DNA from 4 places in the Pseudalkalibacillus sp. Hm43 genome. Region 2 is predicted to be linked to each of the others. Evidence: predicted binding sites of a transcription regulator. Region 2 holds the regulator's gene; each other region holds the start of a gene.
The links. The regulator LexA, encoded in region 2, represses DNA repair genes until DNA is damaged. The targets are predictions, from matches to a motif close to CGAACATATGTTCG.

Region 1: the regulator LexA is predicted to act here: its motif matches at 2,213-2,226, upstream of parE (DNA topoisomerase IV subunit B).
Region 3: the regulator LexA is predicted to act here: its motif matches at 2,136-2,149, upstream of ruvA (Holliday junction branch migration protein RuvA).
Region 4: the regulator LexA is predicted to act here: its motif matches at 1,303-1,316, upstream of uvrB (excinuclease ABC subunit UvrB).

Annotation. Positions count from the first base shown of each region.
Region 1 is NZ_CM135129.1:422,330-426,089, forward strand. Features, by position in the region: gene ACXQIQ_RS02235 (carboxypeptidase M32) at 1-1,237, shown strand, start outside; gene ACXQIQ_RS02240 (hypothetical protein) at 1,263-1,388, opposite strand; gene ACXQIQ_RS02245 (CoA-binding protein) at 1,590-2,000, shown strand; gene parE (DNA topoisomerase IV subunit B) at 2,281-3,760, shown strand, end outside.
Region 2 is NZ_CM135129.1:728,860-732,619, forward strand. Features, by position in the region: gene ACXQIQ_RS03950 (DUF896 domain-containing protein) at 1-160, opposite strand, end outside; gene ACXQIQ_RS03955 (YneB family resolvase-like protein) at 221-862, opposite strand; gene yneA (cell division suppressor protein YneA) at 887-1,189, opposite strand; gene lexA (transcriptional repressor LexA) at 1,349-1,966, shown strand; gene ACXQIQ_RS03970 (arylamine N-acetyltransferase family protein) at 2,156-2,926, shown strand; gene ACXQIQ_RS03975 (murein hydrolase activator EnvC family protein) at 2,972-3,760, opposite strand, start outside.
Region 3 is NZ_CM135129.1:3,625,861-3,629,620, reverse strand. Features, by position in the region: gene queA (tRNA preQ1(34) S-adenosylmethionine ribosyltransferase-isomerase QueA) at 1-276, opposite strand, end outside; gene ACXQIQ_RS18805 (DUF2905 domain-containing protein) at 308-499, opposite strand; gene ruvB (Holliday junction branch migration DNA helicase RuvB) at 496-1,500, opposite strand; gene ruvA (Holliday junction branch migration protein RuvA) at 1,517-2,113, opposite strand; gene ACXQIQ_RS18790 (BofC C-terminal domain-containing protein) at 2,245-2,817, opposite strand; gene ACXQIQ_RS18785 (YebC/PmpR family DNA-binding transcriptional regulator) at 2,903-3,658, opposite strand.
Region 4 is NZ_CM135129.1:2,924,033-2,927,792, forward strand. Features, by position in the region: gene ACXQIQ_RS15260 (AIM24 family protein) at 22-717, opposite strand; gene ACXQIQ_RS15265 (YobA family protein) at 778-1,164, opposite strand; gene uvrB (excinuclease ABC subunit UvrB) at 1,394-3,373, shown strand; gene uvrA (excinuclease ABC subunit UvrA) at 3,379-3,760, shown strand, end outside.

The sequences.
Region 1 (3,760 bases), 310 kb from region 2:
GTTTGAACGGAACAGAAAAATTCCGGAGGCGGAATACAAAGAATATATCATTACCCAATCCAAAGCGGAGAATGTATGGGAAGAGGCAAAAGCAAACTCTGATTTCTCCATGCTTCAACCTTATTTGGAGAAGCTCGTCAATTTCAAAAAGAACTTTGTGGGTTATTGGGGATATAATGAACACCCTTACAATACATTGCTTGACCTGTACGAACCAGGTGTTGATGTCAAAACGATCGATCGCGTCTTCAATCAATTGCGTGAAGCAATCGTACCGCTTGTACAGGACGTAGTCGCTTCCAAAAATCAACCGGATACCTCCTTTTTATTTGATCACTTTCCGGCAAGTCAACAGGAGGCATTCAGCATGCATGTCCTAGAGCAAATGGGGTATGATTTCAAGGCTGGGCGATTGGACACGACGAACCACCCGTTTGCAATCGGTTTGAACCCTGGGGATGTCCGTGTTACCACGAAGTATGATGAGAAGGATTTTCGTACAGCTGTATTCGGTACCATCCATGAAGGCGGGCATGCACTTTATGAGCAGAACATCAGTCAAGACTTGATTGGAACACTATTATGTACAGGTACCTCCATGGGGATCCACGAATCCCAATCCCTATTCTGGGAGAATTTCGTTGGACGAAACTACTCTTTCTGGGAAAACAATTATGATACGTTCAAATCCTATTCAAACGGTCAGTTCGACAACGTATCGATGGATGATTACTATAGGGCCATCAATGTTGCCGGACCATCATTGATTCGTATTGAAGCAGATGAGATGACATATCCGCTCCATATCATCCTTCGTTATGAAATCGAAAAGGGACTCTTCAGCGATCAAATCCAAGTGAAGGACCTTCCTGAAGTTTGGAATGACAAGATGAAGGAGTACTTAGGAATAGAACCGAAAAATGATGCAGAAGGTGTACTTCAGGATATCCATTGGTCTGGTGGAGACTTCGGTTACTTCCCGTCTTACGCACTAGGCTACATTTATGCTGCACAGTTGAAAAATGCAATGTTGAAAGACATCCCTGACTTCGATCAAAAACTGAAGGAAGGCAACCTTCTTCCAATTAAAGAATGGTTGACGAAGAATGTGCATCAACACGGTAAAATGAAAAAACCGATTGAAATCATCAAAGAAGTGACAGGAGAAGGATTGAACGCAGAACATTTAATCCAGTATCTGTCCGATAAGTACCGAGGCGTTTACAAAATCGGCTAAACTTAAAGAATCCCCATCTCCTCCTTTAGAGGTGGGGATTTCTTTGTTGGATCTTCATCAAGATCTCTTCTTTTTCTTTTTCATCGATGATGGATAATACATTCAGCAAACAAGTATAGTATGATAACTTCTTCTTGATATGGTTAGACATGAATATTCCCTCCATTTTTTGCATTAGAGCAACTTATTTAGTTGATTACAATATATGTTGCTGTAAGAAAAAGTGGAACCAACAAGTGCCTGTAATAGCAGGAAATCCATTACATCACCACGAATATTATATGGAGGATGTTTGAAAAAGGGCGTTTCGTGAAAGGTTAGAATTAAATACATTTCAATGGGAGTGGTATCAATGGCTTTTCAAAATCCAGATCAATCGAAAATAAAAGACATTCTTCAAACGAAAAAGAGAATCGCTGTTGTTGGGTTATCTGATAAACCCGAAAGGACATCTTATCAGGTTTCCAGCTACATGAAAGACAACGGTTATGAAATCATTCCTGTCAATCCGACAATTGAAGAAACCATGGGGTTGAAAGCTTACCCATCACTTAAAGATGTGGAAGGTCCTATTGATATCGTAAATGTTTTCAGACGTAGCGAAGAACTTCCGGCCATTGCTGAAGAGGCGAAAGAGTTACAACCTGATGTGTTCTGGGCGCAATTAGGGATATTTAATGAAGAAGCTGCGAACATGCTAGAAAATACAAAAACGACAGTCATCATGGATCGTTGCATTAAGGTTGAACACGCATCCATGTAAACGTAATGAACCACTCCACGCAGAGTGGTTCATTTTGGCTTTCAAAAGGAAAATTGAATGAAAACCACTCAAAACGGGCAAAACGAATGGTAATATAAGATTAGAACGGCTTAAGCCTTATGATATAATGGTTCATTGCAGGCATGAATAAAAGATAATAGATGTATAACCGATACTATTGATGAACAATGTAACAAGTAAAACGTTGTATGTGAACAAATGTTCTGATACGATACAATTAAAAAATGTTTGTCTGAGTTTTGAAAGGGGCACGAGGGTTTTGGCTACAAGAGAACAGCTTTCATATAATGATGATGCCATTCAAGTTCTGGAGGGTCTTGAGGCTGTCCGCAAACGACCTGGTATGTACATCGGAAGTACAGATAACCGGGGATTACACCATCTCGTATATGAAATCGTAGATAATGCAGTCGATGAAGCATTGGCTGGGTATGGGAATGCCATCACTGTCAAGATACATAAAGATAACAGCATCAGCGTCGTGGATGAAGGACGTGGGATGCCAACAGGTATGCACAAAACAGGTAAACCGACACCAGAAGTCATCTTTACCGTCTTACATGCCGGGGGGAAATTCGGTCAAGGTGGATATAAAACAAGTGGTGGACTACATGGTGTGGGTTCATCTGTCGTCAATGCACTTTCGGAATGGTTGGAAGTGACCATCCATCGAGACGGCGTCATATACCATCAACGGTTTGTGAATGGTGGAAAACCAGCAACGACGCTCGAGAAAATCGGTACAACTAGAAAAACCGGTACAATCGTACACTTCAAACCGGACCCGAGTATTTTCTCTACAACGACATACAACTTTGAAACGTTAAGTGAGCGTCTTCGAGAAGCTGCTTTCCTTTTGAAAGGCATGAAGATCGAATTACATGATCTAAGAGATAATGATAATGAAAAAGTGGAGTTCCAATTTGATACGGGAATCGAAGCATTCGTCAATTATTTGAACGAAGAAAAAGATACCTTGCATCCTGTCGTCTCTTTTCAGGGATTCCAGAATGCCATAGAAGTCGAATTCGCTTTTCAATTCAATGATGGATACTCCGAGAACATGCTATCCTTCGTCAACAACGTACGGACGAAAGATGGTGGAACGCACGAGTCTGGTTCCAAAACGGCAATGACACGCGTGTTCAATGAATATGCACGGAAAACCGGACTTCTGAAAGAAAAAGATAAAAATCTTGATGGTTCGGACATCCGAGAAGGCTTAACTGCCATCGTGTCGGTTCGGATTCCTGAAGAGAAACTTCAGTTCGAAGGTCAGACGAAAAGCAAACTAGGTACGAGCGATGCTCGATCATCCGTTGACGCGGTCGTTTCAGAGCAGCTCAACTATTTCCTTGAGGAAAATCCGAAAGTAAGTGAGATGCTCGTTCGTAAAGCTGTCAAAGCTTCTCAGGCACGTGAAGCCGCTCGCAAAGCACGTGAGGATGCTCGGAACGGCAAAAAGAAGAATCGTAAAGATTCCATGCTGAGCGGTAAGTTGACGCCAGCATCATCTCGTAATGCTAATAAGAATGAGCTCTATCTCGTCGAGGGGGATTCTGCAGGCGGATCTGCCAAGCAAGGGCGCGACAGACGATTCCAAGCGATTCTTCCGCTCAGAGGTAAAGTCATCAACACCGAAAAGGCTAAGCTTGCCGATATCTTCAAAAATGAAGAGATCAATACGATCATCCATGCCATCGGTGCAGGTGTCGGGGCTGATTTTACGATAAAAGATT
Region 2 (3,760 bases):
CTTTAATCGACTTCAGTTGGTTTTTGAAACCTCCGCGGAAAGCCTTGAGATATTCTGCTCTCAGTTTTTGTTGTTCGTCCTTCTCTTTTGGACTAAGTCCTTCAGCTTTCGATTTTCTTGCAAGTTCATTGATCCGATCTATTTTTTGTTGTGAAAGCATATCGCTAAACTCCTTTAACCAGATTCATTTTATAAGTGTAACGTATTTCGATTCATATTTCTAATTTTGTGCATCCACATATTCTTGATACCGCCGGTGGACTGTTGCTTTAGAAATATCAAACCCTAATCCGTTAAGAGTCGTCGCGATTTCCTTAAATGTCAACTCAAGCTGCCTAAGCCTTACAATTTCTTCGATGGGGACTTCCTTGCGTTCTCGTCCACCTTTTGTCAAATTGGACAGGTTCCGTTCAGGTCGATAGCCTTTGTTGACTGCTCTTCTCATTCCTCGTTTGATCTTTGCATTATGTAACTTCCGTTGATAGTCTTCTACTAGGCTCACGATTTCAAGCACCATTGAATCCGCTTCTGTAAGTTGGATTTCCCCTTGCTCACTGATCGTATAGCATTTTACACCATATTTTCCCAGTGTGTGAAGAATGGCGATTTTGGCACTTCCCCTGCCGATCCTCGTTTCGTCTTGTACTAGTAAAACATCCGCATAGCCTTCTTTTGCTAGATCCATTACTTGAAGCATGCCGTCTCTTTCAATCTCAAAACCGCTTTTCATTTCTTGGATGACCTCTATAATTTCAAAATGAAACTCGGCTGCGAGTTGTCTAAGCTCCATTTCTTGACGCTCGAGAGAAGATGCTTGTGTTTCTTTTTCTGTGCTGACTCTACAGTATATGACTGCTTTCATGTAATTCCCTTCACTTCTGTTCGGTTATTTGGATGCAATCTGGTTCATATCCAATTTAACAGGGATCGTGACCGTTTGTCCCGGTTGGAGGCTTTCTGCTTGTACACCATTATTTTTCTCTACCCAATTCACGAATGCTTCAGCTGTAAAAGTATGATCTTTTTTATATTTGGAGGATAAACCCCAAAGCGTATCCCCTTGTTCAATCTTGATCTTCACGTATTCTGCTTCCGCTTCAGAGTTCGCTTTTACGAGTGAATAACTTCCCATTATTGAGACAATCACAATCAATACAATTACGAAAGACCAACCGTTCTGTCTTTTCATTACAAATCCCTCCGATACGAATATCTGTTCTCATTTGATAAATTCATTGTAATAAGAACGCCTGTTCTTGTCAACCGTTTTTCTCGAACTTATGTTTGTATGTTCGCCGAACACATGATATACTTAATGCAACAAACGAGGAGAATTGAGGTGGACAGAATGAAACTATCACGCCGGCAACAAGACATATTGAATTACATAAAGTTTGAAGTGAAACATAAAGGATATCCTCCTTCTGTCCGTGAGATCGGGGAGGCAGTTGGACTCGCATCCAGTTCGACCGTTCATGGACATCTATCACGTCTTGAGAAAAAAGGGTTGATTCGTAGAGACCCTACCAAACCTAGAGCGATCGAAGTCATTACAGAGGATATGGATACGACCATACCGAAGAGCGAATCGATCAATGTTCCTGTCATTGGTAAGGTAACTGCTGGTCAACCTATCACGGCTATCGAAAACATAGAAGAGTATTTCCCTCTACCAGATCATATGGTAGGAGATGACAATGTATTCGCATTAGTTGTCCAAGGTGATAGTATGATAGAAGCTGGAATCTATGATGGAGACATGGTCATCGTGAAACAACAGTCCACTGCCATCAATGGGGATATCGTCGTAGCTATGACAGAGGAAGATGAAGCGACAGTCAAACGATTCTTCAAGGAAAGAGATTATGTCCGACTTCAACCGGAAAACGCTTCTCTGGAACCGATTATTCTAAAAAATGTATCTATACTAGGAAAAGTCATTGGAGTCTATCGAACCATACACTAGATTCCGTGGTAAGGAGGAGTGCGGATGATCCGCACTCCTTTTTTTATTGCATATGTTGTGCGTATACACTCTACAACTTAAGCTCTAAAACTTTTCATTCCTATGACCGTTCCACTTCATTTACAAATGTGTGAAAATAAAGATATGAAAAGCAGCCTATTCAATGTTATTTCAATGGAGGTGTTGTACATGAATGAATTGTTCCGGAAGAGGATTGGAATTTCGAGCCAGGAAACGGTTGATTTCCATAACCTGGAGCAGGTACTCCAAAACTTATCAAGGACCATTCCTTTTGAAAACATACGCATCATGCAAAATAAGACGCAACCTCTGACAGAAGATTACCTGATTGACAAGCTTCTAATAAATGAAGAAGGTGGACTTTGTTATGAACTGAATCCTTTACTTTATCTATTCTTGATTGAAAATGGTTTTGAGGCGTATATGGTGCGTGGAGTCGTTCTGAACGGTGAACCGCTCGGAAGAACCCATGTCGCCATTCTACTGATTCATAACAGCAAAAAATATCTTGTCGACACTGGTTTTGGTGGTAATCTGCCATTGAAGCCGGTCCCTTTGAGTGGTGAGAAAGTGACGTCTTCCAACGGGGAATTCTTTGTGAAAAAATCAGAAAACGATCTGGGAGATTATACGCTCGAACTAAAATTGAAGCATAAAGATAAAGACTGGAGAGCAGGTTACACTTTTGATTCGACGGAACAGATCGAAGATGTCACAGCGTTCAACGATATACAAAAAACAATCATTGAACATGAAAAATCGCCATTCAACAAAAACCCTCTGTTAACCCGATTGACTGAGAATGGGAGAATTACATTAACCGATACCACCCTGACCCGATGGGATCATGGTCAGCACGAAAAGGTTGAAGTCAAACCCAATCAATTCCAAGAGTTATCAAAAAAACACTTCAAATTGGATACCGAAATGATGGAATAATAAAAGGGATCACCTGAAATGGTGATCCCTTCTCTCTTATCAGACTTAGAAAAATTGTCGTGGATTGATAGCATTGGATTTGCTCATATTCCATTGACCTTTATGAATTTCAAAGTGTAAGTGCTGTCCAGTCGATCTTCCTGTATTCCCCATAATTCCAATTTGCTGTCCTTTTTGGACAGATGCACCGTTTCCAACATTACGACTTCTTAAATGAGCGTAAACGGTTGTGTATGTTTGTCCATTGAGATAGTGGGCAATAAAGATGACATTTCCGTAACTGCTAGAGTAGTAGGATTTGATGACTGTCCCTGACGCAGATGCGACAACTGGAACTGTCCCACCACGCGCAATATCGACTCCAGGATGCATGCTTCCCCAACGAGGACCGTAACCGGATGTGAAATATCCAGCCGATGGTTTCATGAACAAGCTGCTTGAAACAGATGGTTTCTTAACAGCCGGTTTGCTGCTGGTTGAATTGCTGTTTGAAGAAGAATTACTGCTCGATTGGCTTGAAGACGATTTCTTTGCAGCCGCTTTCTCTTTTGCCGCTCTTTCAGCTGCTGCTTTTCTTGCCGCAGCTTCTGCAGCTGCCCGAGCTGCTGCAGCCCGTCGCGCCTCTTCTTCCTGTCGGCGTTTTTCAGCTTCGAACGCAGCTTGCTGCTTCCTTAGAAGATCCTGTTCATCTTCCAACTTACCAAGCTCTTCATGCATGTGCTTTTCTTCTTCTTTCAAGTCGCTCAAGAGTGCATTCTTACGATCGACTTTTTGCTTCAAGCTTGCCTTTAAACTTTCTAATTCTTTCATTTGTTGATTCAACTGCGCAAGTTC
Region 3 (3,760 bases), 840 kb from region 2:
CCATGTATCCTTTTCTTCTTCTTTTAACAGTAATACTTCAATCTTCGCACCCGTATCGGCTTTCATACCGTACAATCGCGCAGGCATGACCCGTGTGTCATTCAGCACGAGACAATCTCCTGGTTGTAAAAATTCACTGACTTCACTGAAAGCGCGATTTTCTACACGTCCCATTTCAGGATCGACGACCATCATCCGTGATTTTGTGCGATCCTTCAACGGTGTTTGTGCAATTAGATGTTCTGGCAGATTGAAGTTGAATTCTTCCACTCTCATAATGCATTCACCTTGTTTTAAGATTTATTATTTATTTAAATCGTCCGAATAGGTAAAAGAGGAGCGACAAGACGATGCTGACTACGATCGAGGTGACAATAGGAAAGTAGAAGGTAGTATTCCCTTTTTTGAACATGATGTCTCCCGGCAGCTTTCCGATGAAACTGCCGATCAATCCAAATAAGATAAATACGATGCCGATGATGATGAAAATCTTATTCATGACCGTTTCGGTTCCTCCAAATTCAAATGCTGATATGCTAACCTTGTAGCCATACGACCACGTGGTGTCCGTTGGATGAATCCGATTTGTAGCAGGTAAGGTTCATAAACATCCTCAATCGTTTGAGGTTCCTCACCAATCGTTGCTGCAATCGTATTCAAACCGACAGGACCACCTTGATAATTTTCTATGATCCCTCTTAACAATTTATAGTCAATATTGTCTAATCCTAAACGGTCGACCTGTAGCCTTTCCAGCGCTTCGTCTGCAATGTTTTTCGTAATGATGCCATCACCTTGGACCTGAGCAAAGTCCCGGACCCGCTTCAACAAACGGTTCACGATCCGAGGTGTCCCTCTTGCCCGACGGCTCAATTCCTCTGCTGCATCCGGCTGAACCATTATATCAAAGAAATCTCCGGTACGGATGACAATTTCGGTCAAGTCATCCAGTTCATAATAATCCAAACGACTATGTACGCCAAAACGATCCCTAAGTGGTGCAGACAAAAGACCCGCTCTTGTCGTCGCGCCGACTAATGTAAAAGGAGGCAGATCCAAACGTACAGAACGAGCGGTTTCCCCTTTTCCAATGACGATATCCAGACAGAAATCTTCCATGGCAGGATATAAGACTTCCTCTACAGATCGATGAAGACGGTGGATTTCATCAATGAACAGGACGTCTCCCGGCTCCAACGCCGTTAAGATCGCTGCCAGATCACCAGGACGTTCAATCGCAGGTCCACTCGTCGTCCGGATATTCACACCCATTTCGTTTGCAATGATGCAGGACAATGTCGTTTTCCCAAGTCCAGGCGGACCATACAATAATACATGATCCAAAGGTTCACTACGCATTTTAGCCGCTTCAATGAATACTTGCAGGTTTTCTTTCACCTTGTGTTGGCCGATATATTGTTGGAGATATTGTGGACGCAGACTGAACTCCAACGTTTCATCGCCCTGATTCAATTCATTTGAAATGATACGATCTTCCATATTTCATCCACCTCGATCAATTCAGTAATAATTGCAAAGCTTTTTTTATGTATTGATCGGTTGAGAGTTCACCTTGTTCTTCAAGCTGCGGAACGATCTTTTTGATTTCCTTTTGACCATAACCGAGAGCCTCCAAGGCTTCCAAAGCATCATCCAAGCCTTCTTGTGGCGTGTAAGATTGGACAGGCTCTTCATCAAACAACGTTTCTGTCCAGTTAGGCAGCTTCCCTTTCAAATCCAGTATCATTTGTCTCGCTGTTTTTTTACCAACACCAGGGAATCGTGTGAGGAATTTTTCATCTTCATTCTCGATTGCCTGAACAACTTGTGTCGGTTTTCCGGAAGCGAGAATCGCCAATGCACCTTTCGGCCCTATTCCGGAAACTTGTATCAGCTTCATGAAAAGATCGCGCTCATCTAAATTTTCGAAGCCATATAAGGCCAATATATCTTCTCGTACATGTTGATACGTATAAATTGTCGTCGTCTTCCCAATTTCCCTTTGGTACACGAATGGGTTTGGACAGTTGATTTTGTATCCGATATGCCCACATTCAACAACAACGTGGTCGGTATGTATGTATTTCACTATGCCAGTAATATAATCAATCAACCTTTATTCTCCCCTTAAAATGCGAACATTTCTTCCTATTTCCTCATTGTAGCATATCCTTTTTAAAAAAGTCGAAAGAATCTCCCATGCTTCTCCCATGAAAAAAGCAACCCGTGAAGGTTGCTTGTACATTAATTCGTGGCATATGGTCGGAATCGTTCCAATACCTCAGTATATTCTTGTTTCGACTGGATTTTGATCCCTTGTTTCAGATCTTCCATCAGACCGCTTTCCAGTTTTTCTATGTCGATTTGGAAGAATGACTGGATCACTTCTTCCTCGTGCGGTCGCCCGTTGAAGATTGTCAGGATCCCCTCCTCTGTCAAACCGAAAAATCCATTCACCTTGGCTTGTGGAGAGATGTCATCCACTTGTTGTTCGAAGATGACTTTATTCACTTCTTGATCGACGAGTTGCCAGTCTGCATAATTCGCCCAGAAGTCCTCCATCGACCAGATCGTTTCATAGATGACTTCTTCACTTTGCTTCCCATCGATGTATGTTCGTTGAAGATAAACCTCGACCGTTATAGGTCCACTGACAGTTTGAGCTTCTACTTCAGCATATGGCTGCGTTTTCGTTTTCGAGGGCAAATTCGCCTTCACTTCATCTTCAAATGTATGAAACAAGAAGACGTAAACGGTCCCTAATACGGTTACTACTAAAGGAAAAACCCACGATGTTTTGATACGGAAGGATTTCACCTTACGATCACCTCACGAAGTTATTAAAGGCATAAGTTCAATCAATAATAGTTTTACCGTATTAAGGAAAAATATCCATATTCAATTAGGATAGGAGGGTTTCGTACTCCTCTTCGTCAATATCCAAGTTATGATAGACTTCCTGAACGTCATCCAAATCCTCAAGTACATCAATCAATTTGACTACTTTTTTGGCTTCCTCATTCTCGATCTTTGATAGCGTTTGAGGAATCATCGTAATTTCCGATGAAGAGATTTTATAGCCTTTCGACTCTAGTTCGGATTTTACAGTCGCATATTCTTCGGGTTCCGTGTAGATCTCAAACATACCATCATTCAGTTCATATTCTTCTGCACCGCTATCAATGACTTCAAGCATGAATTCATCCTCAGGTAGAGTTACGTCTTCCTGATTGATGACGATCAACCCTTTCCGGTCAAACATGAATGAGACACAACCAGACTCTCCCAGATTTCCATCGTGCTTGGAGAAGGCATGTCTGACATCAGCTGCTGTCCGGTTTTTATTATCTGTCAGCACTTCAACCATCACAGCTGTCCCACCAGCTCCATATCCTTCATAAACGATTTCTTCGTAGCTGACTCCTTCTAAATTGCCTGTCGCTTTCTTGATTGCACGGTCAATGTTCTCATTTGGCATATTTGCAGCTTTCGCTTTGTCGACCACCAAACGTAACGAAGGATTGGTTTCTGGATCTCCTCCACCTTCTTTTGCAGCTACATATATATCCTTAGCGAGTTTCATGAAGATTTTCCCGCGTTTTGCATCCTGCGCATTTTTTCTGCGTTGTATGTTCTTCCATTTAGAATGTCCTGCCATTGTAACTCTCTCCCCTTCATGGATCACAGGTTTTTATCCTAATATAGCATAAGATGCGGACTGGCTTAAAGCCAGTACAACTCTATGTATGGCAATAAAAAA
Region 4 (3,760 bases), 1.5 Mb from region 2:
GCTCGCTGCCGCTTTTTCCAATCAACTGTTTTCGTTCTGGAAGTACACTTCTTCATATGGTTGAACGACGACGAAACCGTCTCCTTCGAACCGCATTTGGATTGATTCACCGCTACCTCGACCGAAGAACGTTTTCAACGACACGTCCGTCTGGAAGTCTGGGGAGAGGGACCCGGACCAGGCGACGGTTGCATTCGGATCAGTCAACACAGGACGTCCTGGCTTCACCTGGATCGTCAACGGCTCATAATGGGAGGTGATTGCAATCATCCCGGTTCCCTGGCAGTGCACGTTGAACAGACCACCCGACATCATACCGGTAATTCTGCGCATGAGCTTGATGTCCCAATCAATCGACGGCTCAAACGCCAACAGGTCATTTCCATTCACATAAATGGAATCGTTCTGAAGCTGCAAGATGGAAATCTTCTTTCCCTGATCCGCGAGATAAAGCTTGCCGGAACCATTCGCTTTCATAAGAGAAGCACCTTCACCCGTCAGTGCTTTCTTGAACATTTTTCCGATTCCATGTTCAAGGATCCCTTCACGGACAAACTTGATCTGCCCATGATACGTCACCATTGACCCGGCTTTCGCCCAAACAGTCCCATCTAAATTGACCTCAAGGATTCGAGGCGTTTCCAGTTCGAAAAAGCCTTCTCCTTTATCTTCCTGGGAGGTTTGTCGTACAAATTCTTCAATTGAATACTTTGACATCGAATCACCTACATTTCTTCTTTATACTCTTTTACGTTCACCACCCGCAGAAAGTTTCCTTCATTTTCGCTCTTCTAAAATGATCACTTTTCCTCCCTCGCCTTGAGCGGGGTAGGACTCCATCATGCCACCAATCGGCCAGACTTCTAGTTTTTGTCCGATTTTGAATGCTTCAATATCTTGGACTTTCAACCAATATGCCTCAGGACTTGCAGTTTCCAGCAATTCTTGGATGCTCATCTGCTCCAGCTGTTCCTTCGTGATTTTTCCGATCAAAAGAATCCGAGAGTCATCCTTATCAGCCACATATCCGGTGAGGGAATGTTCCCAAAGCTCTTCTTCATTCGTTCCTGTATCGCTCCCTGAACTCCCGTCATTCATTGAACTTCCACATCCGACCAGGGAGAGGAAGAATAGAAAGATAGCCCCGATGTACCAACTTTTCATAAAAACACACCCTTCTTTCGCAACGTTTCTTCTTGATTTGAAACGGGAACCTTTCAATAGAAATCAAACCTATTTCTATCTGTATAGACGTTTTGATCAGGTCCAACGTTACATGGAAAATTTCCAGAATTTAAAATGCGAATGTAAGTTCGTTTTTCTTGTTATTTTTTCCTTCTCCTGTGCTATAATGTTGGATAGTGAGATTTAGGAAACGGAGGGAATTCAGGGTATGAATCAGAAGTTCGAGCTCATGTCTAAATACCAGCCAGAAGGGGATCAGCCCAAAGCGATCAAAGAATTGGTCGAGGGAATCAACGCTGGCAAGCGACATCAGACCTTGCTTGGTGCAACAGGTACCGGTAAGACGTTCACGATGTCCAATGTCATCCAACAGGTGAACAAGCCGACGCTTGTCATCGCACATAACAAAACCCTCGCTGGTCAGTTGTACAGTGAATTCAAAGAGCTTTTTCCGAACAATGCGGTCGAGTATTTCGTCAGTTACTACGATTATTATCAACCTGAGGCGTATATCCCTCAATCCGATACATTCATAGAAAAAGATGCGAGCATCAATGATGAAATCGATAAACTCCGACACTCGGCAACGTCTGCGCTTTTTGAACGGAACGATGTCATCATCGTTGCCAGTGTCTCTTGCATATACGGTCTAGGTAATCCGGAAGAATACAAGGAACTCGTCGTTTCATTACGCTCCGGTATGGAAAAAGATCGGGATCAACTGCTACGCGACCTGGTCGATGTCCAGTACGCACGGAATGACATCAATTTCACACGTGGTACGTTCAGAGTTCGTGGAGATGTCGTCGAGATTTTCCCTGCGTCCCGTGACGAGCATTGCCTCCGCGTCGAATTTTTCGGAGATGAGATTGATCGGATTACAGAAGTAGATGCCTTGACGGGTGAAATCCTTGGTGAACGGAATCACGTAGCAATCTTCCCTGCATCCCACTTCGTAACGCGTGCTGAAAAGATGAAGCTTGCGATAGAACGGATTCAAGCGGAACTTGAAGAAACGTTGAAAGAGATGAAAGAGAACGGAAAACTGTTGGAAGCCCAACGACTCGAGCAACGTACCCGTTACGACATCGAAATGATGGAGGAAATGGGCTTCTGCTCTGGAATCGAGAACTACTCAAGACACTTGACGCTACGACCAGCGGGATCGACGCCTTATACGTTGATTGACTACTTCCCTGAGGATTTCTTACTGATGGTGGATGAGTCCCACGTCACGCTTCCTCAGGTTCGAGGTATGTATAACGGGGACCAGGCACGTAAACAAGTGCTGGTTGAGCATGGCTTCCGTTTGCCTTCCGCGAAAGATAACCGCCCTCTCAAGTTTGAGGAGTTTGAGGAAAAAGTAGGTCAGTCGGTTTACGTATCTGCAACTCCAGGTCCATACGAGCTCGAGCATTCGCCTAAGATGACCGAGCAGATCATCCGACCGACAGGATTGCTTGATCCGACGATCGATGTCCGCCCGATTGAAGGACAGATCGATGACTTGATGGACGAAATCCAGGAACGTGTCAAGAAAAAAGAGCGTGTCCTTGTGACGACGTTGACGAAGAAAATGTCAGAGGACTTGACTGATTACTTACATGAAAATGGTGTGAAGGTCCGATACTTGCACTCCGAAATCAAGACACTTGAGCGGATTGAGATTATCCGTGACTTGCGTAGAGGCGTGTTCGATGTACTTGTCGGAATCAACCTGTTGCGTGAAGGTCTCGATATTCCAGAAGTTTCTCTCGTCACGATTTTGGATGCAGATAAAGAAGGGTTCTTGCGTGCTGAACGATCGTTGATTCAGACGATCGGTCGTGCTGCGCGTAATGCCAACGGACATGTCATCATGTATGCGGATAAAATTACGAAATCCATGCAGATTGCACTCGACGAGACGGAGCGTAGACGTACGAAGCAGATTGCTTACAATGAAGAGCACGGCATTACACCTACGACGATCCAAAAGTCGATTCCGGATCTCATCCGAGCGACCGTCGATGCAGAAGACGAAGCAGGTACGACGAAAGAGAAGCCTGTTGCGAAGATGACGAAGAAAGAACGAGAAAAAGTCATCGAGAAGATGGAAAAAGAAATGAAAGAAGCGGCCAAGGATCTCGACTTCGAAAGAGCGGCCGAGCTTCGTGACTTAGTATTAGAGCTAAAAGCGGAAGGATGACTCCTATGCCAAACGAAAACATTACAATCAAAGGAGCGAGAGAGCATAACCTGAAGGGCATCGATGTGACGATCCCTCGGAACAAACTGGTCGTCATGACCGGTTTGTCCGGTTCAGGGAAGTCTTCTCTTGCATTCGATACGATTTATGCGGAAGGGCAACGCCGTTACGTGGAGTCCCTCTCTGCATATGCCCGACAGTTTCTAGGTCAGATGGATAAGCCAGACGTAGATTCAATCGAAGGTCTTTCACCTGCCATTTCGATTGATCAGAAGACGACGAGTAAGAACCCGCGATCCACTGTCGGAACCGTTACAGAAATCTATGACTACCTGCGTCTATTGTTTGCGCGTATCGGAAATCCGGTCTGCCCGAATCACGATATAC